DNA from 2 places in the Brevibacillus sp. LEMMJ03 genome. Region 1 is predicted to be linked to the other one. Evidence: riboswitches for the same ligand, from Rfam matches in the RefSeq annotation. Region 1 holds a riboswitch; the other holds the start of a gene.

Region 1 (14,306 bases):
TTTTCTCGCAGGATGGGGACTGGAGCTGATCAGCAGGCCGCGCTACGGAGTCAGAATTTTCGGAGAAGAGCGGTCGGTGCGCTTTGCCCTGGAATGTCTCCTGCACGATCTCTCGGAAGGTGACGAGATGTTCCGGCTGGTGCGGCGGGTGCAGGGCGGTGCGACGGACTCCGCTGCAGCCGATGAAGCCGGCCCCCTCGTGGAACAGCGGCTGCTCGGCGAAGAGGAGATCCGCCTGATCGATCAGGCGGTGCGAGAGCTGATGGCGCAGCTGTCGTTTGCCGTGACGGACCGGACGCTGATCAGCCTGCACATCCGGCTGTGCATTCTCGTGCACCGGGTGCGCAAGGGGAGAGTCCTGCCTGCCGATGAAACAACCGTCCAAACCGCGCAAGGGTGGAGAGGCTACCCCTTGTTCGCGCAGACGGCCAACCGGCTGTTTGCTGCCTTGGGACTGGCGGTCACTCCCGACGAGCTGGCGTACGGCTGCCTTCCCCTGCTGGGGGCGGATTACCCCCTGACGCCTGTGGGCGGCGGCAGACCGGCCCCCGACATCTACGACGTCACCATCCGGCTGACGGAAGCGGTCAGCCAGGCGATGCAGGTGCCGTTTGCCGACGATCCCGAGCTGCGCGAGCACCTGTTTGCCCACCTGAACGACAGGATCATGCGCTACCTGCAGGGGGTGCTGTACCCCAATCCCTTGACCGGCGAGATCTGCCGCTCGTACCCGCGGATGTTCGCCGCGGTCAAGCGGGCCTGCCAGGACGTGTTGTGGCCGAGCGGCATCTGTCTTCTCGACGCGGACATCGCCTATATCGTGCTGCACTTTCAGGCCGCCTGGGACCGCTGGATGGAGCAGAAAAAGGTGAACGCGCTGGTCGTTTGCGGTACCGGACGGGGCACGTCCCGCTTCCTGAAAACCCAGTTGGAGGCGGAACTGAAAGGGCTGCGCGTCGTCGGCCTGTGCGGCAGCCTGGAGGTGGAGAAGTACCTGGCCAGCCGCAAAGTGGACCTGATCGTCAGCGTTCTGCCGGTAAAGGCGGACGTGCCGGTCGTCGTCGTCAACGCCCTGCCCACCCGGCACGATCTCGAAAAGATTCAAAGCTGTCTGCAAACGATCACCGCACACCCGCCGGTCGACTCGGCCGCGTCCCGAGGAGGCGGAGGACAGTGGCGAAGCGATCTCTGCGCCGACCTCCACGAGCGTGACCTGCCGGTGGTGGAGCGGCTGTCGCAGGACGTGATTTGCAAGGGATTCGAGCTGAGCCAAGCGATTATGGCGGCGTTTCGCGAACACTTGACCGAACAGGCGGCAGGCGGTCTTATGCTCCACATCCTGCTGATGGTCAACCGCTTGACGTTCGGCTCCACCTACGTGGAGTGGCAGGCGGAAGCGGAGCCGGAGGGCGAAGACTACGCCGCATGGCGCAAAACGCTGAAGACCCTCGTGGAAAAAGCCGGGCTTGCGGTGCCGGAGAGCGAGATTACGGCAATCATGCGATATTTTTCGGGGAAAGGGGTGACAGAGAGTGACAACGGATTTGCTCATACAGGGCGGGTGGGTGATTGATCCCTCCCAGTCCATCAACGGACGGTACGACATTGCGATCAGCGGCGGGAGGATCGCGGCGCTGGCGGAGCCGGGACGGCTGCCGGCGGAAATCGGCGGCGCCAGGCAGACGCTGGATGCCTCGGGAACCATCGTGACCCCGGGACTGATCGACCTGCATGCCCACGTGTTTCCGAGGCGGACGCCGCTCGGCATCGAGGCGGACCGCGTAGGGGTCGAACAGGGCGTGACCACGCTGGTGGACGCGGGCAGCGCCGGTGCCCGCACGTTCGCAGCCTTCCTGGACGAAGCCGTCAAACCGGCCGAGACCCGCGTGCTCGCGTTTCTCAACATCGCCGGGGAAGGATTGTGCGGCGGGCTGTCCGAGCTGGCGGACATGGACCGGCTCACGCCTCGGGAAGCGGTAGCGCTCATCCGGGAGCAGCCGCTGATCCGCGGCATCAAGGCGAGAATGAGTGCGTCGGTCGTCAGGGAAAACGGCATCAAGCCGCTGCTCGTCGCCAAGGAAGCGGCCCGGGAAGCGGGCTGTCCGCTGATGGTGCACATCGGCAACGCGCCGCCGGCCCTGCCGGAGATTTTGCGCGAGCTGGATGCCGGCGACGTGGTGACCCACGCGTTTCACGGAAAAACGGGCGGCATCCTGGACGACCGGGGCCGGCTGATTCCGGAAGCGGAAAAGGCGCTGGCGCGCGGCGTGCTGTTTGACGTGGGGCATGGCACGTCCAGCTTCAGCTTCCGCACCATGCGGCAGGCGCGGGCGCTCGGCCTGGCGCCGCATACGATCAGCACCGACATTTACCGGCAGAACGCGGCGGGACCGGTGCACAGCCTGACGACCACGATGACGAAGTTTGTGGCGCTCGGCTTTTCGCTGGAGGAGGTGATCGCCGCCTGTACGGCAGCGCCTGCCGCCGTTTTGCGGATGACGGATGAAATCGGGACGCTGCGACCGGGTGCGGTGGCCGATCTGAGCCTGCTGGAGCTGACGAACGTCCCCGTCGTCCTGACAGACTCGGAACGAGAGCAGCTCACGGCGGAGGAGTCGGTCACAGCCAAGCTGACGATTAAAGCAGGAAAGGTACTGACATGCAGATGATCAACGCGATTGTGCAAGAAGTGGCCAAACAGTTGGATGCGAATTTATCTGAAGTTTCTGAATTAAATAACCTGATGACGGCAGCCCTTGCCGAGACGACCCGTTTGGGATTAACGGTCCCCCGGGACAGGTGGCTGGCGATGGGCGTGCACATGCTGGGATTTCTGCGGCGGATGCGGAGCGGAGAAACGCTGCCGCCCGTGGAGAAGGAGCTGTATGCGGAGATCCCTCCCGAGATGCTGCATCTCGCCGGACGCGTGCTCGCCGCCGCCGGATCGGAACGGGAGGCCGGGGATGCGGAAGTGTTTTTGATGGCCGTCCATTTTGAAGCGGCACGGGCGCTGCAGCAGGAACAACCGTAGAACATGGAGGAGGGTATGCGAATGGCAAAGGTAAAAGTGGTGATTGGCGACCGGCTGGGCAAGGGACACAACGTGGCCAAAGGCGTGGAAGCGGCGGGAGGCTTGGCGATCCTGATTCCCGGCGTCGGCGCGGACATGAAGGTGGGGGACGTGATGTACCGGGAAAACGCCGATTTCGGCCTGTCGTTTTGCGGCAGCGGCGGCGCAGGGGCGCTGACCGCGAAGACGAAGTACGGCTACCCGGTCGAATACGGGCTCAGGTCCGTGGAAGCGGGCATTACCGCGCTTCGAAACGGCAGCAAGGTGATCGGATTCGGGTTTATGGACACGGAAGAGCTGGGCAGACGGATGACCGAAGAATTCATCAAACTGGCGGGGAGGTAGCGCATGTACACGGAAGTGACTCGCACGCTGAGACTGACGGGGAGCGCGGAGACCAAGGAAGGGGCGTTCAACAAGATTTTCGCCCAGATCAAGCACGCGATCGCGCGGGAGACGTCCGATCTGGTGGTGCGGATCGAGCCGCTCGCCGTCGAGGTGGTGTCCGCGACGGAGACGTCGTACCGGGAGCGGCTGTTCGGCCTCTTTTTCCCGCGCACCCGCACGCGATACGAGATTACCGCAGACGTAAGCGTCCGGCTGGGACTGGTTCGGCTGCAGGAGATCCCGTTCCGGCAGCAAAGCGAGCAGCCGACCGGCGTGAAGCAGCTGCTCGGTCAGCGATAGAAAGAAACAGGGGGAACGTTCATGGTGACATGGATGATTGCGTTGAAATCGATGGTGATCGGCGCGCTGGTTGGCTTCGGCGTGGGGGCGGGGGCGGCCCGGATGTTTCACGCGCCGAACGTGCAGGGAATGGGGGCGTTTCGCACCTTTGGCGAACTGAACGCCTGCGCCGGCGACCCGATCTCCCACTTTTCGTTCGGATTGGGCTTCTTCTTCAACGCCTGGGCGTCCGTGGTCGGGGCTGGCGCGCTGACCCAGGATGTGGACCACCGGATTTTGCCCAACTGGGCGGCCGCCCTTTTGCTGTGGAAAAACAAAAACGTGGAAGAGACGCTGCACGACCCGAAAAAAATGGCGATCGTCGGGGCGGCCGTCGGCGCGGTCGTCGTGACGCTGCTCAACTCCACGGCGACGGCCATTCCCCAGTCGATGCAGCTCGTGGCGACGAAAGTCCTGGTTCCGGCCGCCAACTGGCTGATCAATCCGATCATGCCGATCGTCTTCTGGATGGCCGCGATGGACGCGGGCAAGCGAACCGGCGTCTGGGGCACCGTCCTCGGCGGGTTTTCCCACCTGGTCATGGGCAACGCCGTACCGGGCATTGTGCTCGGCATCCTGATCGGAAAAGGGTTGGACGACAGCGGATGGAACCGGATTACCAAAACCCTGGTGACGGCCGTGGTGCTGCTGTTTATCCTGAGCGGGTTCTTCCGCGCGTTTGACGTGGCGCTGTTGAAGAGCATCCAGGTGGAGGTTCCGCAGTGGTTGATTGATCTGCATGAGATGTTTGGATCGGTGGTGAAAAAGTGATGAACGAACGTCAGGCAAAAGGCTTCTGGTATTCGGAATGGGCGTTTCCGCTCTTTGTCGCGTGCCTGTCTTCCGGGATTTTTGCCGGGACTCATCTGTATTATGTGTATCACGTGGGAGCTTTCAACGACATCGCCATCGTCGCCATGCTGGAAGCGGGGATAAAAGGCGGCGGGTACGGAGCGGCTGCTGCGTTTGGCGCCAGCTTCCTGTTCGCCCGCGTCCTGGAAGGGCCGCTGGTCGGCATCCTGGACATTGGCGGATCGCTGCAGACGGGCATCGGCATCGGCGTTCCGGCGCTGATGCTCAGTGCGGGCATGACGGCCCCGCTGCTCTCGTTCCCGCTGGCACTGGCGACGGGAGCGCTGCTGGGACTGATCATCGGCGCGGTGATCATCCTGATCCGCACGTTTACGATCAACGCGGCCCAGTCCACGTTTGGCGCCGACGTGATGATGGGGGCGGGCAACGCAGCCGGACGCTATCTCGGTCCGCTGATCGTCATCTCTGCCATCATGGCGTCCATTCCGGTTGGCATCGGTGCCACCATCGGGGCAGCCGTCTTCTACTACTTCAAAAAACCGATTGCCGGCGGGGCGATCATCGGCGCGATGATTCTGGGAGCCATGTTCCCCATCCCGCCGCAGTGACGCCTGGGGCACAACACACCGGGAAGGAGGGTGCCACAACCAAATGGGCATCTACCAATCATACGGACTTAAACAGGTGATCAACGCCAGCGGCAAAATGACGGCGCTCGGAGCCAGCGCCGTCCATCCCTCCGTCGCCCAGGCGATGGGCGAGGCGGCCATGGACTACGTGGAAATCGCCGAGCTGATGAAAGCGGCCGGCCGAAAAATCGCCGACGCGACGGGAGCGGAGGACGGGTGTCCGACATCCGGCGCGGCCGCAGGCATCGCCATTGCCGTCGCCGCCGTCATCGCCGGCCGCAGCCTGCGCCTGATCGAACAGCTTCCGGACTCGGAGGGGCTGCGCAACCAGATCGTGATCCAAAAAGGGCATGCCGTGCACTTCGGGGCATCCGTCCGGCAGATGATCGCCCTCGGCGGCGGGAAGGTGGTGGAAGCGGGCCATGCCAACCATGTGGAAGAAGCGCACCTGCGCGAAGCGATCGGCGACCGCACGGCGGCGCTCCTGTACGTGAAGTCTCACCACGCCGTGCAGAAAGGGATGCAGCCGCTGGAGACGATGATCGCCCTGGGCAGGGAGTACGGACTGCCCGTCATCGTGGACGCCGCCGCTGAAGAAGACCTCCGGCTGTACATCGCCAAGGGAGCGGATGCGGTCATTTACAGCGGCGGGAAGGCGATCGGCGGTCCCACCTCCGGGTTTGTCTGCGGCAAAGCCGAGCTGATGGAAGCCTGCCGCGCCCAGTACAAAGGCATCGGCCGGGCGATGAAGGTGGGCAAGGAGGCGATCGTCGGCCTGCTGGCTGCACTTGAGCGGTACGAATCGGCCAGCGGCGACGCCGGGGAGCAGCTTCGGCTGGTCGAACGGCTCGTCGCGGCGATCAACGAACTGCCCGGGCTTCATGCCGCCGTGGTGCAGGACGAAGCGGGGCGCGCCATCTACCGCGCCCAGGTAAAGGTGGACGAGCGGACGGCAGGGATGACGGCCCAGGAGCTGATTCGCCTCCTGGAAGCGGGCGACCCGGCCATTTTCACCCGCAACCACTACGCCAACACCGGCGTGATCGCCTTTGACCCGAGACCGCTGCGCCCCGGACAGGAGGCGATCATCGCCGCCCGCCTCCGGGAGATTTGGACCAACAGGAAGTGAGGGAGCAACCGTGTCAACGAACAAGCCAACCATCCGACTCAACGTCCTCGCCAAACACGTGGAAAACGCCAGGGAGATCGTCGAAGCAGCCGACGGCCGGGTGCTGATCGGCGTGATGGTAAAAGCGTATCCTGACGCGGACGCCGCCGCTGCCGCCGTGGAATCGTTCCAGCGCGCCGACGTGCCCGTCTCCGTGGGATTGGGGGCCGGCGATCCGACTCAGTGGAAAAAGGTGGCCGAGGTGGCCGCCCGGACAAAACCGGCCCACGTCAACCAGGTGTTTCCCGCCGCCGGCTACACGCTGGGCCGCCTGCAGCAGGCGGGGAGCGGCCACACACTCGTCAACGCGCTGATCGCCCCCAGCGGCACACCCGGGCGGGTCATCGTCTCGACCGGCCCCGTGAGCGGAACCTGGCAGGAGACCGTCTCCTGCGAGGCGGCTGCGGCGATGCTGGCGGAGATCGGCGTGCATTCGGTCAAATTTTACCCGGTGAACGGATGCGAACGCCTCGACGAACTGAGGGCGATGGCCCGCGCGGCGGTCCGCTGCGGATTGTCCGTGTTCGAACCGACCGGAGGCATCGACGCATCCTCCATCCGGCGTGTGGTGGAAACCTGCCTGGAGGAGGGGGTCCAACAAGTGATTCCGCACATCTATACCTCCATCGTCGACAAGGCGACCGGGCTGACCAGGACGGACCAGGTGAAAGAGCTGATCGCCGCCCTGCCGCACGTGTAACGCCTGCAAAGAGAGATAGGAGTGGATTCATCGATGATGGAAAAACAAGTGATCGTCAACCTTCCCCAGGGACTGCATGCCCGTCCCGCGTCCGCATTCGTCCGGACGGCTTCCGTTTTTGCCAGTGACATCGGTTTGCGCAAAGACGGAAAGACGGCAAACGGAAAAAGCATCATCAGCATCATGTCGCTGACCGTTGCCCAGGGTGAGCAGGTGACCCTGACCGCTGACGGACCTGACGAGCAGCAGGCGCTGGAGGCGCTGGAAAAGCTGCTGACGACGGCAGCCGAGTAGGGTCCCCCGTACCGTATTCAAACGGAACCCGAAAACGGCCTGACCTGTGCGAAAAGCCTTCCCGTGTGAAACGGGGAGGCTTTTTTCGCAATCTTGCGCTCTCATTTCCCGCACCTACCGTGCCGCGCCGGACGAGGTTATACTGTCGGTAGATGCGCGGAGAAGGAGGTAGGCGCGATGAACGATGAACAATGGCGGGCCATCGTCGAGTGCGACCCGTCCTGTGACGGCCGCTTTTTCTACGGCGTGCTGACCACGGGCATCTTTTGCAAGCCCTCGTGCAAGTCGCGGACGCCCAAACGGGAGCACGTCCGCATCTTCGCCAGCGCGGACGAAGCGCTGCACGCCGGCCTGCGCCCCTGCAAGCGCTGCCAGCCGCACAGGGCGGATTGGCGCTCTCCCGACGAGGAGCTCGCACTGCGCGTCAAGCAGTTGATCGCCGACTGTTTTCCCGAGCCGCTGACGCTGGGGGAAATCGCCTCGCGCCTGCACGTCAGCCCGTATTACCTGCAGCGGTGCTTCACCCGCCTCATGAACTGCTCCCCGGCGCAGTATCTCGTCCACACGCGGATCGAGGCGGCCAAAAGGCTGTTGGCGGATACGCGGCTGAGCATCGCCGAGGTGGCCATGCAGGTGGGATTTCGGACCGGGGCATACTTTGCCCACGTGTTTCACAAACAGACAAAGCAAACCCCGACGCAATATCGCACGTGTGCGGAAAGGAATGAACAGGAATGGCCGTAGGGTACTTCGCTTCCCCCATCGGACTGCTGGAGGTGAGGGGGGATCGCGACGAGGTGACCTCCATCCGCTTCGTCGCGCGCGCCGAGGAGGCGGCAGATACGGCAGCCGACGCCGTTCACATCTGTCTTCGCCAGTTGGAGGAGTATTTCCAGGGAAAGCGAACGGCGTTTCAGGTGCCGCTGAAACGAACCGGCACGCCGTTCCAGCGGCAGGTGTGGAGCCGGGTCGAGACGGTTCCGTTTGGAAGGACGGCTGTCTACCGGGACATTGCCGCCAGCCTGGGCCGGGCCGGAGCGGTCAGGGCGGTGGGCAGCGCCAATGGGCAAAACCGCTTTGCCATCGTCATCCCCTGCCACCGCATCATCGGCAGCGACGGCAGCCTCCGCGGCTACGCCTGGGAGCTGTGGCGCAAGGAATGGCTGCTCGACCACGAGCGGCGGGTAACCGGCTCGTTTCTTTCGTGAACGAGGTCCATGACGCAACGGGCGGAGCGAGTCAGCCAGCCAGCTTTCGTTTTGCGGTGCCGGACGCTTCCTGTTCCAAAAAGCGCCGGGTTTCCGCCACGACGACGCCGGAGAGGCCGATCAGGCCGATCAGGTTGGGGACGGCCATCAGCCCGTTCATGATGTCGGACAGCGTCCAGACGAGGTCCAGCTTCAGCGTCGCGCCGACGCCCACCATCGCCACCCAGACGAGGCGGTAGCAGCGGCCGGAACCTTTGCCCGCCAGGTATTCAAAGCACTTTTCGCCGTAGTAGGCCCAGCCGAGAATAGTGGAGTAGGCAAACAGGATCACGGCGACGGCCAGCACGTAGCTGCCGGCCGGACCAAATACGGTCTGGAACGCGTAGGTCGTCGCCTCCACTCCCGATTTGCCCGTTTCCCACGCGCCGGTCGTCACCAGGGCCAGACCGGTAATCGTACAGACGACGATGGTGTCGAGAAAGGTGCCGGTCATCGAGACCAGCGCCTGTTTGGCCGGCATGTCGGTCTTGGCGGCAGCGGCCGCGATCGGGGCGCTGCCCAGCCCCGCCTCATTGGAGAAGACGCCGCGGGCCACCCCTTTTTGAATCGCCATCGCCACCGTGGCCCCCAAAAAGCCGCCCGTGGCCGCCGTTCCGTTGAAGGCCCCGTCGAGAATGATGGATACGGCCTGCGGCACCCGGTCCAGGTGGAACAGGACGACGCAAAGGCCGGCGGCGATGTAAAACAGGGCCATGAACGGCACGAGAACACTGGTCACCTGGCCGATCTTTTGCACGCCGCCCAGCACCACGAAAGCGGTGAACAGCGCCAGCACCGCGCCGGTCGCGAGCGGGGGAACGGCGAAGTTCAACTGCAGCGCTTCCGCCACCGAGTGGGCCTGCACCATGTTTCCGATCCCGAACGAAGCCAGCGTGCCAAACAAGGCAAAGAGCACGGCCAGCCATTTTTGCTTCAACCCCCGTTCGAGGTAGTACATCGGGCCGCCGGAATACCGGCCGTCCGCTTCGCGAATCCGGTATGTGACCGCCAAAATGGCTTCGGCATACTTGGTGGCCATGCCGAACAGGGCGGTGACCCACATCCAGAAGAGGGCGCCGGGGCCCCCTGTGGCGATGGCGGTGGCGACGCCGGCGATGTTGCCCATCCCGATGGTGGCGGCCATCGCCGTCATCAGCGCCTGAAAGTGGTTGATATCCCCGGCGGAGCCGCTCTCCTGCCGGCCAAAGGCCAGCCTCAAGGCATACCACAGCTTGCGGAACTGCAGCCCCCTGAGCCTCACCGTCAGCATCACGCCCGTACCCACCAATAGCACCAGTGTGGGCAGTCCCCATACGTAGCCGTTGATCACATCCAGCCACTGCATCAGCTTGTCCATGTTGGTTCCTCCTTGTTTGTGCATACAAAAGAAAAAAACATTTCATCGCGGATGAAATGTTTCTGGAGCGGGCATGGACGCAAAACGGCCCGTTCATGGGGGGCCTTTGGATCCACACGGCCAAACCGCCATTCCGGTCGTCTTGTGAGTGTCGTCCGCTCTGTCCTTTTACCTGAGAGATTCATTCGCGTACGCCGCGCGAATTTGCTCCTTCGGTGCCCGTGCCCCTCGCCGATGCGGAAAGGGGGGTCTCTCCAGAGGTTCGTCCCCATTCAGTTTCACTTGTTGCCAAGACCTGAGAGTTTCGGGATGAGCTCCCTTGCCCCGTCGGTAGATCGTTTCCAATCTTTTCCTGAATGGTTCATCCGATCACATATGCTGTTTGACAGAAAAAATATATAGCTGAATTGAACTTTTGTCAATCCGGTGTAAATGTTTCGTCCGTGTCCCCCATTCCCAGGTCTAAGTGACGTCTCCCCGCAATACGTTATAACCATGAACAACACGCTGCCCGAGAAGCGCCAAAAAAGAGACAACCCGTGCGGGACTCCGATGCCAACCGCACCTGGCAGCGAGGGGGGATTTGTGCATGCTGCATATCGTCGCCTGTATCAAGCAGGTGCCGGACACGAAGATCATCAAGATGAACCCGAAGACCAACACGATGGACCGCTCCAGTGCTCCGGCGATTCTCAACCCGTATGACGCCCACGCCGTGGAAGAGGCGGTCCGGCTGAAGCAGCGCTACGGCGGCACCGTTTCCGTGCTGACGATGGGGCCGCCGCCGGCCGTCAAGGCGATTCGCAAGTGCATCGAGATCGGGGCGGACGAGGGCTACATGATTACCGACCGGGCGTTCGCCGGGGCGGACACGCTGGCCACCAGCTATGCGCTGACCAAGGCGCTGGAAAAAATCGCCAGGGAGAAGCCGATCGATCTGATCATCTGCGGCAAGATGACGATCGACGGCGACACCGGGCAGGTGGGGCCGGGCATCGCCAGACGGCTCGACATGCCGCCACTGACCAGCGTGAAAAAGGTGGTGGAGATCAACAAGGAGCAGGGATACGCCATCGTCCACCGCAAGCTGGAGGACGGGTACGAAGTGATCCAGTCCACGCTGCCCTGTCTGTTTTCCGTGGAAAAGGAGATCAACGAGGTGCCGTACTCTCCGCTGCCCAACATGCTGCGCGCCGCCCGCTACCAGCCCGTCATCTGGTCCGTCAACGACCTGGAGGACGTGGATCGGAGCCTGCTGGGGCTGAAAGGCTCGCCCACGATCGTCGCCAAGGTGTGGCCGCCGGAGAAGCCCAAGGGAGGCGAAAAGCTGCAGGGGAGCGCGCGCGAGCAGGTGAACCGGCTGATGGAAATCCTGGCGGAGAAGAAGGAACTGTTTCGGGCGAAGGAGGGACGGGCATGAACCTGGCGGAATACCGCGGCGTCTGGGTGTTTTTGGAACAGCAGGACGGCCGGATCGCACCGGTGTCGCTGGAGCTTTTGGGCGCGGGGCGGAAGCTGGCCGACAAGCGGGGCGTGCCCCTTTCCGGCGTGCTGATCGGCGACCAGGTGCGCGAACTGGCGGCGGACGCCTTCCAGTACGGGGCGGACGTCGTCTATCTCTACGACGACCCGATCTTTCGCGACTACCGGACCGAGTCCTACATGCGTGCCGTGATCGCATGCGTGCAGAAGCACAAGCCGGAAATCCTGCTCTACGGGGCCACGTCGACCGGCAAGGATTTGGCCAGCGCCGTGGCGACCGATCTGGAGACGGGGCTGACCGCCGATACCACCCTGCTTGACGTGGATCAGGAGACGGGTCTGCTGGAAGCCAGCCGTCCGGCGTTCGGCGGCAACATCATGGCGACCATCCTGTGCAAAAAGCACCGGCCGCAGATGGCCACCGTCCGGCCCAAGGTAATGAAAGCGCTGCCGCCCGATCCCAACCGCTCCGGCCAGATCGTGGAGGAGCGGATTCACCTGCGGGAGGAAGACATCCGCACCAAAGTGCTGAAAATCGTCCGCGAAACCAGCAAAAAAGTGCGGCTGGACGAGGCGGACATCATCGTCGCCGGGGGCAAGGGGATGGGCAGCAAGGAGGGCTTTCAACTGATCCACCGCTTCGCCGAGGCGATCGGCGCGACGGTCGGGGCCAGCCGGGACGCCGTCGAGGCGGGATGGATCGACCACCAGCATCAGGTGGGGCAGACCGGGGTGACGGTGACGCCGAAACTCTACTTTGCCATCGGCATTTCCGGCGCGATCCAGCACCTGGTCGGGATGCAGAACTCCGGGCTGATCATCGCAATCAACAAGGACCCGGACGCGCCGATCTTTCAGGCGTGCCACTACGGCCTCGTCGGCGACGCGTTTGAAATCGTCCCGCTCTTGATCGAGGCGCTCCAGGCGGAATCGGACAAGGAGGTGCAGTATGGCGGAAAAGTTTGACGCAATCGTGGTCGGTGCCGGACCGGCGGGCACGGCGTGCGCCTACACGCTGGCGAAGGCCGGCGTCAGCGTCCTGCTCCTGGAGCGGGGCGAATATCCCGGCTCCAAGAACGTCATGGGCGGGGTGCTCTACCGCAAAATGATGGAGGACATCATCCCCGGCTTTTACAAGGAAGCGCCGGTGGAGCGGCCGATCGTGGAGCAGCGGTTCATGATGCTGGACGAACAATCGGCGCTGACGTTCAGCTACAAGGGGCTGGAGTGGGCCGAGGAGCCGTACAACAACTTTACCGTGCTGCGCGCCAAGTTTGACCAGTGGTTTGCCGACAAGGCGGTGCAGCAGGGGGCCCTGCTGGTAAACGAGACGGTCGTGCTGGAGTGCATCGTGGAAAACGGCAACGTGGTGGGGGTCCGCACCGACCGGCCGGACGGGGAGGTGTTCGCCGACGTGGTGGTGCTGGCCGACGGCGTGAATTCGCTGTTGGCCAAGTCGCTCGGCTTCCACAAGGAGTTCCGGCCCGACGAAGTGGCCCTCGCCGTCATGGAAGTGCTCAAGCTGGACCGCAGGATCATCGAGGACCGCTTTAACCTGGAAGGGGATCAGGGCTGTACCATCGAAATCTTCGGCGACTCGACCAAAGGCATTCTCGGCACCGCCTGGCTGTACACCAACAAGGACAGCCTCAACATCGGCGTGGGAGCGATGCTGTCCGGTCTGATCAAGCATAAGCTCAAGCCCCACGCGCTGCTGGACTACGTCAAAAACCACCCGATGATCCGCCCCTACATCCAGGGCAGCGAGCAGCAGGAGTACCTGGCCCATCTCATCCCGGAGGGCGGCTACCGCTCCATGCCCAAGATCGTCGGAAACGGCGTGGTGGTGGTAGGGGACGCGGCCCAATTGGTCAATGCGATCCACCGCGAGGGTTCCAACATGGCGATGACCTCGGGTGTGCTGGCGGCGGAAGCGATCCTGGAGGCGAAAGAGGCGGGAGACTATTCGGAGAAGACGCTGGATACGTACCGCAAAAAGCTGTTGGACAGCTTCGTCGGCCAGGACCTGAAAAAGTACCAGGACGCCACGCATCACTTCGAACGTTCTCCGCAGTATTTCGAACGGTACATCTCCATGATAAACCGGGCGGCCAGCCAGATGTTTACCGTGGACGGCAGTTCCAAGTGGGAGAAGCAGAAGAAAATCTGGCGCGACCTGGGTACGGCCAGGGAGAAATGGAAGATGGCCCGCGATCTGATGCAGGCATGGAGGGTGATGAAGTGATGAAAGAGCTGCCCAAAGGCCAATCGATCGAGGAAAAGCAGTACCTCGTCCGCTTCAAGGCGGACACCAAGTCGCACCTGCACGTGCTGGATGCGGACGTCTGTGCCACCAAGTGTCCCGACAAGCTGTGCACGATTTTTTGCCCGGCCGAAGTGTACAAGTGGGAAGAGGTGCGCATGCATGTGGGATACGAGGGATGTCACGAGTGCGGAAGCTGCCGGATCGGCTGTCCGTACGAAAACATCAGATGGGAATACCCGAAGGGCGGTCACGGCATCATCTTCAGACTGGGGTAATGGACGGTGGAGCATGTTTAAGCCGGGGGAACGCGTTGTCTACGCCCGCGACGGGGCCAGAGGGATCGTCATCGCGGTGAACGGGGAATGGTACCAGGTGATCTGGGAGGACACCTTCGTCAGTTGGGAAAAAGCGGACGTGCTCACGAAAGCGGAACCGTTTTCGTAACGACAAAAAAGCGGGAGTCAGCGCTCCCGCTTCTTTCTCTTTCCATGTACCGATTCGCGACTGTGAAGAGATGGGACATGCCCGGTCGATCAGGACCAACGTCACTCAAT
Region 2 (14,306 bases), on a different contig from region 1:
CTTCTTTGCTGCTACTTTTTTTCTGCTCATTCGACAGCCTCGTTCACGTTTTGGGGGCGAATCCGCGGCCACAATCCCCAACTCACCCATGCAAACAACGCTCCCAGCAGTCCAAAGACGACGACAGCTTCCATTTTCGCTAGCAGCCAGCCCGATATGACAGGTCCGGCGGCCATTCCCATGTACCGGATAAAATGAAACAGTCCCATTGCACTGCCCCTGTTGTGCTCAAATTCATTTGCCATCATTGTCGAGTACAAAGGGGTTATGACACCTATACAGATCCCGTACATCACCAGAGCCGTAAACATCCCGATTAAAGAAAATGAATGGGTTACGGCAAAAAGCAGAATGCTGCCTGCCGCCACGACGTTTCCGCCTGCACACAGATTCTTGAGCGGAATTCTGGCTTGCAGATAGGTAAAGATCATGCTTCCCGCCATTGTGCTTACCGCCAGTGGCAGATAAAGCAGCCCTACCATTTTCAGGCTTGCATGATAGTGATCCGTCAACAAGACAGGCAGGTATACAATCACGGCGAAATACACGAAGAAAAACAGGAAACTCGAGATCAGAATCGAGCTGCCTATCTTGTTTGTGAAAATGCCGCCATAGTGATTCAGGAGCCTGCCTATCCTGACAGATTGTTTCCCTTCCGGAGTATCTTTCGGGAAAAAAAGCTGATGGGTCAACAGGAGAATGGCGGAAGCGATTGCGAGAAACCAGAAGATCCCGGGATAGCCATACCGTTCTCCCATCAATCCTCCCAGTACCGGGGCTACAGCAGGCGCAACAGACAGCAGCATTTGATACGTCCCCATCGCTTTTCCGCGTTGGCTTCCCTGAAATAACCTTCCAACGAGCGGTCCGAGAACCATTTGCATGATCGCGGTAACGAAAATAAACAGCGATACCGACAGATTCACCATGTTCATGGAAACCTGGAAAGAGTCCCTGATCAGGGGAATGATGGGCGAATAAATATTTTGGTTTAACGATGCAAAGAAGGCGCTGATACAAACCAGATACAAAATGAACGCGGCACTTCCGTTAGCGCTCTTCATCAAGGGTCCCCTGCCTTTCCGTCAGTTCCTCCTGGATTCGGATGGTCAGATCTCGGAGGAATTTTACAATGGCATGCCGCTCCATCTCTGTAAAGCGATCAAGAAACTGGTAGAACTGTTGTTCTTTCCGCTTGTGAATCGCTTCGTGCATCTGAAACACTTGCCGTCCTTTTGGCGTCAGTCGAAAATACACTTCTTTCTTGTTGTCCGTGAATTGGAAGCGTTTAATAAGGTCTGCTTCCAACAATTTTGTCGTAATTTTTGTAATGTTTGCTTTGGACAAATTCATTTTTTTGGCAATGGCACTGTTGTTGATCGGTTCATGCCGACCGATACAGTCAATGACATGAATACTTGTCATATTTCGGGGGAGAAGTTTTCCTTGTTCACCTGTCGCTTGATTCACAAACTCCTGAATATCGGTATCCGCCTTTTGCTCGTTCAGGTGCAGCAGCCTCACATACAGGTCATAAATCAGCTCGTTTGTCAGATCAGACATTGTTCCTGTACTCCCTTCGAATTTATCGTCCACATTTCTTCTGTAAAAATTGTTCACTAGGAAACAAAATCATCTTATTCCTTGTTACCTTATAATGTCAATGACCCTTTTTTGATTACATAAGTAAGAAGCAGTTGATAAGTGAGCAGATATAGTTTACTTGTGAACAAAATATTTTTCGATACCCAACCTTTGTACACACGCAGTCCCTTTATTCCATGATTCGATTTATTTTACCCCAAGCATCTTCTTATCCTTGGACGTTGGCATGACCTATCCGGCGTTGTTTTTGTCACAAAAGAACATGAGAAAAAAAGCTCTCAGGTGCCGATGGTTTGGCCCCTGAGAGCTTTTGTCAAATCCGCATGCGTCCATTTGTTTACCTGTTTTCCCCCGGCGAAAAACCTGTCCGTCAGCGGCGGAAGTTCCACTCGTCGGCGGCGTAGCGGGTACGGACCAGTTCTTCGGCCAGTGCCGTTTCTTCGGGCGTCAGCTCTCCCGGAACCAGCTCCACCTCCAGACCGGATGCGAATCCGTCGCGGAAGGCTTCCACAGCCTCCTGCAGGCCGATGGGCCGGGGGCTTACCTCGTTGATCGTCACCGCCTTTTGCCGGAAGCTCTCCATCATGCGCTGCTTCACCCGCTCGGACGGGAAGTTGAGCAGCGAAAAGAGCAGCTCGACGTCCATCTCCAGGAGAATCGAACCGTGCTGCAGGATCACGCCTTTTTGCCGCGTCTGGGCGCTGCCCGCCACCTTTTTGCCCTCCACCACCAGTTCGTACCAGGAGGGGGAATCAAAGCAGGCCGACGAGCCGGGCGAGCTGTACTTTTCCTTTTCCTCCTCGGTGGCCAGCGAGACCATCTCCGCGCGCAGGCCGAGCCGTTGAAACCCGTGCAGGAGGCCCATGCTGATCACCTTGTACGCTTCCGTCACGCTGGACGGCATCTTCGGATGGCTTTCCGAAACGACGACGCTGTAGGTCAGCTCCTGATCGTGCAGGACGGCCCGTCCCCCGGTCGGACGGCGGACAAAGCCCAGCCCGCGCTCACGCAGCGCCTCCAGGTTGATCTCCTTGGCCGCCTTTTGAAAGTAGCCGATCGACAGGGTCGCCGGATTCCACGTGTAAAACCGGACGGTCGGCGGTACCTTTCCTTCGCTGTGCAGTTGCAGAATCGCCTCGTCGACAGCCATGTTCATGGCCGGCGGCATGGCTTCCGTGACGATAAAACGCCATTGTTCCATAGTTCGACCTCCTCTTGCCCCATCCATTGTACGCCGCCGGCAGCCGGGACGGCAAGGGACGGATGGGCTGTCTGCGGCTGGCTAGCGGCCGGCCGCCGCTTTGATCACCCCAAGCAGCCGGGACAGGGGATCGCCCAGTTCCGCCTGTTCCATCCGCCGCGCGAACTCCCCACGCTTGTCGGCCACACGCTGGACGGCAGCCAGAAAGGCCGAATCGCTCCAGCCTTCCTCTTCCATCACTTCGCAAAACCCCTGCCGCTCAAACGACCGGGCGTTTTGGACCTGATCCCCCCTGCTGGCCGCCTGGGAGAGCGGGATCAGCAGCATCGGCTTGCGCAGGGCGAGAAACTCGAAAATCGCATTGGAGCCGGCACGGGAAACGACAAGGTCCGCGATCGCCAAGAGATCGGCCAGTTCCTCCTGCACGTACTCGTATTGGCGGTAGCCGGGCAGGTGCAGGGCAGCGTCCACCTGCCCCTTGCCGCAGATGTGGACGATCTGAAACCGCTCCAGCAGCGCTTCTGCATTGTCGCGAATCGCCCGGTTTATCCGCTGCGAGCCCAGACTGCCGCCCATGACCAACAGCACCGGCCTGCCCGGAACAAATCCGGTCAGCGCATAGCCTCGCTCTCTTGTTCCCCGCTTCAGTTCCTCCCGCACCACCGCTCCGACATGCTCCCCCTTGCCGCCAGGGATGTGGGAAAGCGTGTCAGGAAAGGTGGTGCACACTGTCCGCGCAAAGGGAATGGCGATCCGGTTGGCGAGACCGGGAGTCAGGTCGGACTCGTGAAGCACGACCGGCACGTTGTGCAGCCGGCTTGCGAGCACTACGGGCACCGATACGAACCCGCCTTTGGAAAAGACGACGTCCGGACGGATGAATCGCAGCAGCCGATGCGCCTGCCACACCCCTTTGAGCACCCGGAGAGGATCGGATGCGTTTTTCCAATCGAAGTAACGGCGCCACTTGCCGGTGGCAATCCCGAAATAGCGCACGCCTTCGATACGGGTGACCAGTTCCCGCTCAATCCCCGCCTCCGACCCGATGTAGGCGACCTTCCAGCCTTCCCGCAAAAAATGCGGCATCAGCGCGAGATTGACGGTCACATGCCCGGCAGATCCTCCACCTGTAAAGACGATCCGTTTGCGCATGCCTCATCGTTCCTTTCCCCACGTCTCCGTACGTTCTCCTCCCATCTTACCACATGATGCAGCGGCCTGCCGTCGTCGCCGTCCGTGAAACCGGCGGGATGAACAGGCCCGCTGCCTCTTGGTGAACCAAGTATACAAAAAAAGCCGGGCACTCCACCCGGCGCACATGATCCCATGAATCGGGGCGGCCATTTTTTACGCGACAGCCCACGCAAAGCGCACGTGATTGCTCGCCTGATAACCGTCCGTTCGGCTCTGGAAATAGCGTTCCTGGATGTCGGACGGGCTTGCGTTTTCATGAAGACGGAGCCCCACACGTTCCAATTCGACAGCCAGCGTTGACGGGTCGAGGGTCGTTTTCATCGGCTCGCCGATCTTTAGCAGCCCCTCCCGCATCTCTTTCATGTGCGGCGTATCTTCTTCCGGCACAAAGTAATCGAAAATCACCGCACTGCCCGCGGGGGCCATGTCGGCAATGGAACGAAGCGTTGCGAACACCTCGTCTCGCGTCAAGTACATGGTGACACCCAGCCAGCTAAAAAAGCTTTTCGTCTGCACATCGTACGACGTTCCCCTGAGTGCATCAGCCAGACTCTCCTTTGTGAAATCCACAGGCACAAAGTGGAGATGTGACGGGATGTCCCATTTCAATTCAGCCAGCCGATTGCGTTTGAAGGCTTGCGTGGCGGGGTGGTCTACTTCAAATACCTGCACCTGGCGCAGGAGATCGGGACGGCGAAACGCAAACGTATCCAACCCGGCCCCGAGTATTACATACTGCCCCACCCCTTGTTGTACCGCCAGCTCAAGGTTGTCTTCCGCATATCGTGAGCGGCTGAGAACATGAGGCAGCCCCATGGCCTGCAATAACGACCGCAGGGGGGCTGCCGCCTGGCCGGAGCGTGCCAGGCTGCTTTCCGGAACGTGAATCTGGAGAGCCTTGGCCAATCCCTGTTCAATGAGGGCACGCCTTTCCTCTGGTATCAACTGGAAGGCGAGAAAGTCATCAAAAATTTTAGGGGTGTCATTCATGGCATGGTAGGCGCGCAAGTAGGCGGTCATGATCGCGGTCAGACTGACGTGGTCTTCTTTCATGGGCATCTCCTCCTTGTAGAGCCGATCTCCCAGGGAATGGAAAGATGGCATTTACAAAGAAGTATACCAAACCCACAGTATATTTCAATCGTTAAATTTTAATCATATCACAAAATTAAAATTTTGTCAAGGTGTGTCTCTCAGAAGAAGATCGTTCTCATGATACGCATGAACAGCCGGCTGCATGCTTTTCATTGAACGATCTCCCTGATTAACCGTCGGCCCAGGTCCTCTGCCTGTGATTTTCGCAACCTGCCGGGAGACCTCCTCATGGCGAACCGTATGGGGGCAAAACGAAAACCGCCCGAAAAAAGCGGGCGGTTTCAATCGGTTACGCTTGTTCCGGCTGGTAGCGGAGGATCGGCTTGCGAGCTGCCGTCGCTTCGTCGAGGCGCTTCACCACGGTGGTGTGCGGTGCTTCCTGGACGATTTCCGGGTTTTCTTCGCACTCGCGGGCGATCTGCAGCATGACGTCGATAAACTCGTCGAGCGTTTCCTTTGTCTCCGTCTCTGTCGGCTCGATCATCAGGCATTCGTCGACGATCAGCGGGAAGTAGATCGTCGGCGGGTGGTAGCCGAAGTCAAGCAGACGCTTGGCGATGTCCAGCGTACGGACGCCCAGCTTTTTCTGGCGGACGCCGGAGAGGACAAACTCGTGCTTGCAGACGCGGTCGTACGGCAGCTCGTAGGCCTGTGCCAGCTTTCTCATCATGTAGTTGGCGTTCAGCACGGCGTTTTGCGATACCTGCAGCAGCCCTTCCGGCCCCATCGTGCGGATGTAGGCGTAGGCGCGGACCAGGATGCCGAAGTTGCCGTGGTAGCCTTTTACGCGGCCGATGGACTGGGGACGGTCGTTGTCCCAGTAGTACGTGCCGTCCGCTTTTTTGCCCACGATCGGGGCCGGCAAAAACGGCTCCAGAATCTTTTTCACCCCGACCGGACCGGCGCCGGGGCCGCCGCCGCCGTGCGGGCCGGTAAAGGTTTTGTGCAGGTTGAGGTGGACGACGTCAAAGCCCATGTCGCCCGGCCGGGCAATGCCCAGAATCGCGTTGGCATTGGCCCCGTCGTAGTACAGCAGGCCGCCCGCTTCGTGGACGATCCGGGCCATTTCCACGATGTCTTCCTCAAACAGGCCGAGCGTGTTAGGGTTGGTCAGCATCAGCGCCGCCGTATCCGGGCCGACTGCCTGGCGCAGCGCTTCGATGTCCACCAGGCCGCGCTCGTCGGACGGAATCGTCACCGTTTGCAGGCCGGCGACCGCCGCGGAAGCCGGGTTGGTGCCGTGGGCGGAGTTGGGCACGATCACCTTCGTGCGCTGATGATCGCCGCGGCTCTCGTGGTACGCGCGGATCATCATCAGCCCGGTCCACTCGCCGGCCGCCCCCGCCGCAGGCTGCAGGGTTACCGCGTCCATCCCGGTGATTTCCGCCAGGTCATTCTGCAGGTTGTACATCAGCTCCAGGGCGCCCTGGACGCTTTCTTCCGGCTGATAGGGGTGGGTTTGGGCGAAGCCCGGATAGCGGGCCACGTCTTCGTTGATTTTCGGATTGTATTTCATCGTGCACGAACCGAGCGGGTAAAAGCCGTTGTCCACCCCGTGGTTGCGGCGGGACAGCTCGGTGTAGTGACGCACGAGCTGCAGCTCGGACACCTCCGGCAGTTCGGCCGGCGTCTCGCGGATCAGATGCTTGGGCAGCAGCGCGGCCACGTCGGCTTCCGGCACGTCGAGCGCCGGCAGGTTGTAGCTCACGCGGCCCGGTTTGCTCAGTTCAAAAATGAGTGCTTTGTCCTTGTCGTTACGCACGTGTGATCGCCTCCAGTTCCTGCGCCAGCGTGTCGATTTCGTCTTTCGTCCTCAGCTCCGTGACGGCGAGCAGCATGTGGCCGGCCAGTTCCGGATAGGCGAGGCCGAGGTCGTACCCGCCGAGAATGCCCTTCGCGAGCAGCGCTTTGTTCACCTCTGCGACCGGTTTGGACAGCTCCACCGCAAATTCGTTGAACATCGGCGCTCCGAAGGTAATCCGGAATCCCTTCGCCTGCAGCGCCTGCTTGGCGTAGTGGGCTTTTTGCAGGTTCATCATCGCCATCTCCTGCACGCCCTGCTTGCCCAGCGCCGTCAGCGTGATCGACGCGGCCAGCGCCAGAAGCGCCTGGTTGGAGCAGATGTTGGAGGTGGCCTTTTCGCGGCGGATGTGCTGTTCCCGCGCCTGCAGGGTCAGGACAAACCCGCGCTTGCCGTTTTCATCCTTCGTCTGGCCGACGATTCGTCCCGGCATTTTGCGCATCAGTTTGGACGTGGTGGCGAAATAGCCGCAGTGCGGTCCGCCGAACGAAGCCGGGATGCCGAACGGCTGCATGTCGCCGGTGACGATGTCGGCTCCCAGCTTGCCCGGCGCTTCCAGCACGCCGAGGGAGAGCGGGTTGGCGGAGACGACCAGAAGCGCTCCCTTGCCGTGCGCGATCGGCTCGATGGCCGCCAGGTCTTCCACGCCGCCAAAGAAGTTGGGGTACTGGACGATGACCGCGGCGGTCTGTTCGTCAACCAGCGCCTCCAGTTCCGCGAGATCGGTCACGCCGTCGCCGGTGAAGCCCGCTTCGATCAGTTCGACGCCTTGTCCGTAGGCGTACGTTTTCAGCACACTGCGCGCCTCCGGATGCACGGCCCGGGAGACGACCACCTTTTTTTTGCCGGTGTGGCCGGCCGCCATCATTGCCGCTTCGGCGAGCGAGGTGGCGCCGTCGTACATGGAGGAGTTGGCCACCTCCATCCCGGTCAGCTCGCACACCATCGTCTGGAATTCAAATATGGCCTGCAGCTCCCCCTGGCTGATCTCCGGCTGGTACGGCGTGTAGGCGGTGAAAAACTCGCCGCGCAGCAGCATGTGGTTGACGACGCTGGGGATGTAATGCTGGTACACGCCGGCGCCCAGGAAGTTGACGTGGGTGCTGAAGTTGGCGTTCTTGCTGGACAGCCCCTGAAAGTAGCGGACCAGTTCCGGCTCGGAGAGGGCTTCCGGGATGTTCAGGCTCCCTTTGAAGCGCACCTCTTCCGGGATGTCGGCAAACAGTTCATCCACGCTGGAAATGCCCAGCGCTTCCATCATTTCGCGCTTGTCCTGATCGGTCTGCGGCAGGTAACGGTATTTCACGTGCGAGGTCCTCCTTTTCCACCCTTGCGATTCTGAGTCGTCAGTTTTTCGGCCGTTTGTAGAACGGAGTGGCCACGACTTCCGCCTTGAGGCGCTTGCCGCGGATCTCCACGTCCAGTTTCGTGCCAATGGCGGCGAATTCCGCTTTGACCAAGGCCAGCCCCACGTTCTTTTTCAGTGTCGGGGACTGGGTCCCGGTCGTCACTTCCCCCACCTGTTGGTCGTCGACGAACACCGGATAATGCGTGCGGGGGATGCCGCGGTCGATCATTTCGATCCCGACCAGTTTGCGGGGCGCTCCGTGTTCCTTTTGCGCCTTCAATACTTCCTGGCCGATAAACGGCACGTCCTTGTCCACCTTGACGGCAAATCCGACGCCGGCCTCAATCGGCGTGACGTCCTGGCGCAGTTCCTGACCGTAGAGCGGCAGCCTGGCCTCGAAGCGGAGCGTGTCGCGCGCCCCCAGGCCGCACGGCACAAGACCGTCCTCTTTACCTGTCTCCAGGAGCTTCTCCCACACCTGGATGGCGTGAACAGCGTCCAGGTAAATCTCGAAGCCGTCTTCGCCCGTGTACCCGGTGCGGGAGACGAGCGCGGGCACACCGTCAATCAGCACGTCCCGTTCAAAGCGAAAGAAGCCGATCTGCGACAGGTCGGTGGGCGTCAGCCGCTGCAGGATGGACTCCGCCAGCGGTCCCTGCAGGGCGAGCTGGGCCGTTTGCGGGGAGATGTTTTCGATCGAGACGCCGTCGATCAGATGCTGGGAAAGCCAGTCATAGTCCTTGTCGATGTTGGCCGCGTTGATCACCAGCAGGTAGTGGTCGTCGGCAAACTTGTACACGAGCAGATCATCCACCGTTCCTCCGTCCGGATAGCACATCACGCTGTACTGCGCCTGGCCCGGCACCAGTTTGGAGACGTCGTTGGTGGTCATGCGCTGCAGGTATTCCAGCGCCCGCTCGCCTTTTACCTCCACTTCCCCCATGTGGGATACGTCGAACATTCCTGCCTTCGTCCGCACCGCTTCGTGTTCCTGGGTGATGCTGGAAAACTGGACCGGCAGCTCCCATCCGCCGAAGTCGATGGTTTTCGCCCCGTACTTCTCGTAAATCGGGAAAAGCGGCGTGCGTTTCAAAGTGGACATGCGGCACCTCCTGAACCGATTGAACTGTTTGTTGAAAGATGAACACAGCCGGCAAAGTCCTCCGACGATCAAGCCGGGTCCTTTGCGGCGGAAGTGTGGGCCGACGCAGCTCGGCATTGCGCCGGAGTGCTTCGCCTCGCGCCCGGAACGTGACCAAAGTGAAGAGGGACGCGTTCACACACGCAAAAAAGGACAGGGTGGGAGAACGGAAAACGCCAAAAAAGACGGCGCCCCCATGTCTCCCCCTCTGTCCTTGGTACCTGAGAGTTGCCTTGCGCAGGCGGGCCATCCGGCGCCGCTGGCAAGTTTCCCCGTTGGTGGCTCCTGCCGAGCTCTCTCCAGAGATGCGTCAAGTAGAGGTACTTTTGCCTGAGAGATTCACCGCTGCCGGCTTGCTCCTTCGGCGCTGTCCGAAAGACAGTCTCTCCCTTCTACTATCATTCGCGTTGGATGTTGGGCCATACATAACTTTTTCAATTGATTCCATACTAAACAACGAACCTACACGTTTATCCTACCACGAGCGTGCTTTTTTGAAAATATGCAAATTGACATTCAACTCATGATTTCGTTAACAATTTTTTCTCCAAGACAAATATTGTTAACAATCAGCTCATCATCTTCATAATAATTGGCATCCTTTAGTAAAGAGGTGCAAAAATGACGAATATTCCTGTTTCGTTCGACACGAAATGGATGGATTTGCTAACGGAGCGCATGCGGCAGGACGGCCCCTGGGACAAATGGGAGCTGTTCCAGCTTGCCCTGGAAGCGGAAGAAGCCTTGGCCGTGCGCGAGTTTGACCAGCTCCAATGCCTCAAGTATCTGCCTTCGCTCAAGCCCTATCCGCACCAGCTCAAAACGGCGGAACGCGTGCTGAACGAGCTGCGCGGCCGGGCCATCCTGGCCGACGAAGTGGGGCTGGGCAAAACGATCGAGGCCGGGCTGATCATGAAGGAATACATGGTCCGCGGCCTGGCGAAGAAGATTCTGGTGCTGGTTCCCGCCTCCCTGGTGATTCAGTGGACCAAGGAGCTGAACCAGAAGTTCGGCATCCCCGCCATCGCCCAGAAAAAAGAGTACATGTGGCGGCAGTACGACGTGGTGGTAGCCTCCATCGACACGGCCAAGCGCGATCCGCACCGACGCCACGTGCTGGACATCGACTACGACATGCTGATCATCGATGAAGCGCACAAGCTGAAGAACAAGCGGACGCGCAACTACCAGTTCGTCAAGGAAATCCGCAAAAAATACTGCCTGCTCCTGACCGCCACGCCGATCCAGAACGAGATGGACGAGCTGTACAACCTGATCAACCTGCTGAAACCGGGCCATCTCGGCCACACCAGCACCTTTGCCACCAACTACGTGGAAGGCAGGCGGCAGGCGAAAAACAACGAGCAGCTCAAGCACGAGCTGGACAAAGTGATGATCCGCAACAAGCGGAGCGACGGCGGCATCCAGTTTACCAACCGCCGTGTGCGGTCCATCCCCATCGAGCTGTCACCGGAGGAAAAGGCCCTGTACGACGGGGTCACCCGCTTTGTCAAAGAGCAGTACCACTCCGGGACGGGCGGCTTCAACTCGCTCGCCTTGATCACCCTGCAGCGGGAGGTCTGCTCCAGCCGGGAAGCCGCGTTCATGACGCTGTACAGCATGCACCAGCGCACCCCCGAGGACTCCCCGGCGAGAGACGAGATTATGGAGCTGGTGGAGCTGATCAAGCGGATCGAGACCCACTCCAAGGCGGCGAAAACCGTGGAACTGATCCGGGAGATCAACGACAAGGTGATCATCTTCACCGAGTACCGCGCGACGCAAAACTACCTGCAAAAGTACCTGCATGAACACGGGATCACCTCCGTGCCGTTTCGCGGCGGATTCAAGCGGAGCAAAAAAGACTGGATGACCGACCTGTTCCAAAACCGGGCGCAGGTGCTGATCGCCACCGAGGCGGGCGGCGAAGGGATCAATCTGCAGTTCTGCAACCAGGTGATCAACTACGACCTGCCCTGGAACCCGATGCGCGTGGAACAGCGGATCGGCCGCGTCCACCGGCTGGGGCAGCAGCGGGACGTCCACATCTACAACCTGTCCACCGTGGGCACGATCGAACAGCACATCCTCAACCTGCTCTACGAAAAGATCGACCTGTTCGAAATGGTGATCGGCGAGCTGGACGACATCGTGGAGCGGCTCAACCTGAATCAGTCGCTGGAGGAAAACCTCATCCGCATCATCATGGACTCCCGCTCCGAGCGGGAAATGGCCGTCAAGCTGGACAACATGGGCCAGGCGATCCGCGCCATCCGGGAGGCGGGCCGGCCGCGTGACGCGCTGCCGGAAGCGGCGGAGCACTAACCGATCCTGGTTGGCGGCCGGGAAACCGGCACGCCAGTGTTTCTTTCAGACAAGCCGACTACGGGAGGTGAACGACGCATGCAGCAAGAGCAGATACGCCAATTCACGGAGCGCTACCTGGCCGCCTTTTCCGCCCATATCGTGGAGACGCATCCCGACTACCTGACGGTGAAGCTGCCGGTCGAGGTGGACAAAGACATAGGCAACCGGCCGTTTTACTGGAGTTGGGTGGAGAAAATGAACCTGCCCTACCAGCCGCTGGTGCTCACCTTTTGCTTTGACCGCGAACGGATGCCGGAGGGACTGCGCGCGGAGCACCTCCATCTCGGTGCGGGGCGGCTGCAGCAGATCTTTCAATCCGCTCGCAAGCACGGCAGCTTCGTCTGCATGTACGAACAAGCGGCGTCCCCCCGTCCGGGCGCCCGGCGCACCACACCGCTCGTCCCCTGGCTGGGGCTGAACTGGAAAGTCTCCTTCATTTGCGACAAAAAGCGGGACATGCTGCTCCATTTCGGGATCAACCTGCACCAGCCCGAGATCGTTTCCAACTTTTACCCGTTCCTGCTGCAGCTTTCGCTCACCCCGTCCATCCCGGACTACTGCTACACGCTGGAAAGGCGCCTCTCCCTGGCGGAGGCCGCCGCAATCGCCGAACAGGAGACCCGCCGCCTGCTGGCCGCAGAGGACGGACGCTGGGCGGAGGAGGCGCGGCAGCGGCTGGACGAGGAGCTTCAGATTCTGGAGGGATACTATGCCGAGCTGGCCCCCCGTGAACTCGACAGCGGCGAGGCGGATGGTGACGAGCCCGGCGCAGGCGGCGGGGAGAGCGGCGGCAGTGAACCGGACGCTATTTCCCCTCCGTGCGGCCTGGCGAAGACGCAGGAAGACGCCGCGCGGACGAGCGAATCCGTCCCGGCTTCCCCTGTCCCGTTTGCTCCCCGCTCCGCCCAGCCTGCGCCCGAGCCGTCCGCTGCCGAGGAGGAGCACCGGAGAGGCGGCGGACGCATCCTGGACTTTTTGCGGGCCAACGGCATTCCCGAGACGCCGCGCGAAGAGATCGTCCAGGAAGAGTGGCGCAGCAGCACGCCGGAAGAGGAAAAGCGGCGGCGCATGGAGGAACTGCGCTGGCAGTACGAGCCTCGCATCGAGGTGCAGTTCCTGAACGGCGGGCTGTTTTACCTGCAATCCACGCCTCCCGCCAAAAACCGGCGAAATCTGTAAAAGAAGAGCGAGAAAAAACGATCGCGAAGAGACAGCAAGCAACAAATCTTTTTCGTCAACCTGGTTACAATAGGTACCAAGAAGCCTTTTGCAGAAGGTGGTGCATGCTTGTGGCCAGACGAATGACCCGATCCGTATGTGCACTGCTCTGTGCTCTCGCTGTCGCGTGGCCTGCCGTCACGCGCGCCGAAGAACCGGATTGGGACAAGCGTTTTCACACACAAGTTCAACAGTGGATGAAGACAATCGTCGAGCGGGACCCGCAGTTCCGCGACTGGACAAACGCCCGGATCGATGCCCAATCGCTCGGCGCCAACCAGCATCAGTGGCTGGTCAGCGTCACGCGGGACGGCAGGCAGGTGGGCTACATGGTGGTTGGCGAATCGCCCGCCCCCGGAAAACAGCCGACGTTTGTGCTGCTCGAATACGGGGTCGGCGAATACATTTTGTTTGACGACGCGTTTGCCCCGCGCGCAGTGGCGGCGGAACCGGTCTATGACGGATTCGCCTCCCACTGGCTGGTCGCGCGTCAAGAGCATCGGGAGCTGGTGGACGCCAAGACGGGCGAAGCATACCCCGCTTCCGTCGCATCCGGCCCGCCGGTGATCACCACGCTGCCGGACAGCGAACTGGCCCGCCCGGAAGAACGTCTGACCGCTGCCCGCGTGCTGTCCGGGGCGGTGCAGGACCCGTTTGACCGGATCGGCTGGCTGAACGACACGTCACACAGGCGTCAGGTGACCTGGACGGACCTCTGGCAAAAAACGACGTCCGGGCCGGTAACGCTTACCGTGCCGCTCTTCCAATCCGATGTGCTGGCTCCGTTCGCGGTCCAGTCGCTTCATCTGTGGAACGGCCACGCGGCATACGTCGGCGTGTGGGACGAGGGACTGCGCTTTGTGCCGTACGCCTACGCGATGAAAGTGGGGCAGTTTCATGCCGATGATACCACCTCACACAAAACAAGCTCTCTGCCGGATTGAACCGACAGAGAGCTTTTGTCTGGTGGCTGTGTGCTGTATTTCGTCAGCCCGCCTCTTTCGTTTTTGCGCCTGGGTGCGATAATTGCGCCCGTCAGCGATGCTCCGTGGGCGACAGACGGATGTGCACCGCATGAAACACTTCCTGGGGGGTCATGCCTGCGGCGTTGATGACCGGGGCTCCGGAAATGGTCTTGCTCTGGTCGTTCAGCACGTTGACATCCTGGCCGGTGATCACAATGGCGTCCACCATGTTTTGCCAGTTGCCCAGGTCCACTACGTCATACCCGTTGTCGCGCAGCATTTTGCGGATCTGGGTAAGGGAACGTTCTACTGCCACTCTCGCCATATGCTACCTCCGTCCGATGGGATTATTTGCGCCAAAACAGCTTGAT

What was found. Region 1 has a riboswitch for glycine ahead of FOI68_RS02660 (alanine/glycine:cation symporter family protein). Riboswitches for the same ligand answer to the same signal wherever they lie in the genome.
Region 2: it holds a riboswitch for glycine, as region 1 does, so the genes downstream of both, gcvT (glycine cleavage system aminomethyltransferase GcvT) here and FOI68_RS02660 (alanine/glycine:cation symporter family protein) in region 1, are expected to answer to the same signal.

Annotation. Positions count from the first base shown of each region.
Region 1 is NZ_VKJN01000002.1:1,766-16,071, reverse strand. It holds gene FOI68_RS02720 (BglG family transcription antiterminator) at 1-1,573, shown strand, start outside; gene FOI68_RS02715 (amidohydrolase/deacetylase family metallohydrolase) at 1,533-2,669, shown strand; gene FOI68_RS02710 (hypothetical protein) at 2,660-3,031, shown strand; gene FOI68_RS02705 (glycine-rich SFCGS family protein) at 3,053-3,415, shown strand; gene FOI68_RS02700 (DUF4312 family protein) at 3,419-3,757, shown strand; gene FOI68_RS02695 (DUF4311 domain-containing protein) at 3,779-4,567, shown strand; gene FOI68_RS02690 (DUF4310 family protein) at 4,567-5,217, shown strand; gene FOI68_RS02685 (DgaE family pyridoxal phosphate-dependent ammonia lyase) at 5,261-6,367, shown strand; gene FOI68_RS02680 (KDGP aldolase) at 6,378-7,106, shown strand; gene FOI68_RS02675 (HPr family phosphocarrier protein) at 7,140-7,400, shown strand; gene FOI68_RS02670 (bifunctional transcriptional activator/DNA repair enzyme AdaA) at 7,578-8,144, shown strand; gene FOI68_RS02665 (methylated-DNA--[protein]-cysteine S-methyltransferase) at 8,135-8,608, shown strand; gene FOI68_RS02660 (alanine/glycine:cation symporter family protein) at 8,640-10,004, opposite strand; glycine riboswitch at 10,155-10,272, opposite strand; gene FOI68_RS02655 (electron transfer flavoprotein subunit beta/FixA family protein) at 10,594-11,424, shown strand; gene FOI68_RS02650 (electron transfer flavoprotein subunit alpha/FixB family protein) at 11,421-12,452, shown strand; gene FOI68_RS02645 (FAD-dependent oxidoreductase) at 12,436-13,731, shown strand; gene FOI68_RS02640 (ferredoxin family protein) at 13,731-14,027, shown strand; gene FOI68_RS23250 (hypothetical protein) at 14,041-14,196, shown strand; gene FOI68_RS02635 (M67 family metallopeptidase) at 14,302-14,306, opposite strand, start outside.
Region 2 is NZ_VKJN01000001.1:218,788-233,093, reverse strand. It holds gene FOI68_RS01090 (MFS transporter) at 27-1,064, opposite strand; gene FOI68_RS01085 (MarR family transcriptional regulator) at 1,051-1,563, opposite strand; gene FOI68_RS01080 (lipoate--protein ligase family protein) at 1,976-2,806, opposite strand; gene FOI68_RS01075 (undecaprenyldiphospho-muramoylpentapeptide beta-N-acetylglucosaminyltransferase) at 2,888-3,958, opposite strand; gene FOI68_RS01070 (class I SAM-dependent methyltransferase) at 4,154-5,053, opposite strand; gene gcvPB (aminomethyl-transferring glycine dehydrogenase subunit GcvPB) at 5,385-6,857, opposite strand; gene gcvPA (aminomethyl-transferring glycine dehydrogenase subunit GcvPA) at 6,850-8,202, opposite strand; gene gcvT (glycine cleavage system aminomethyltransferase GcvT) at 8,243-9,346, opposite strand; glycine riboswitch at 9,694-9,787, opposite strand; gene FOI68_RS01050 (DEAD/DEAH box helicase) at 10,007-11,710, shown strand; gene FOI68_RS01045 (YqhG family protein) at 11,789-12,931, shown strand; gene FOI68_RS01040 (hypothetical protein) at 13,042-13,914, shown strand; gene FOI68_RS01035 (YkuS family protein) at 14,006-14,260, opposite strand; gene FOI68_RS01030 (YqzE family protein) at 14,283-14,306, opposite strand, start outside.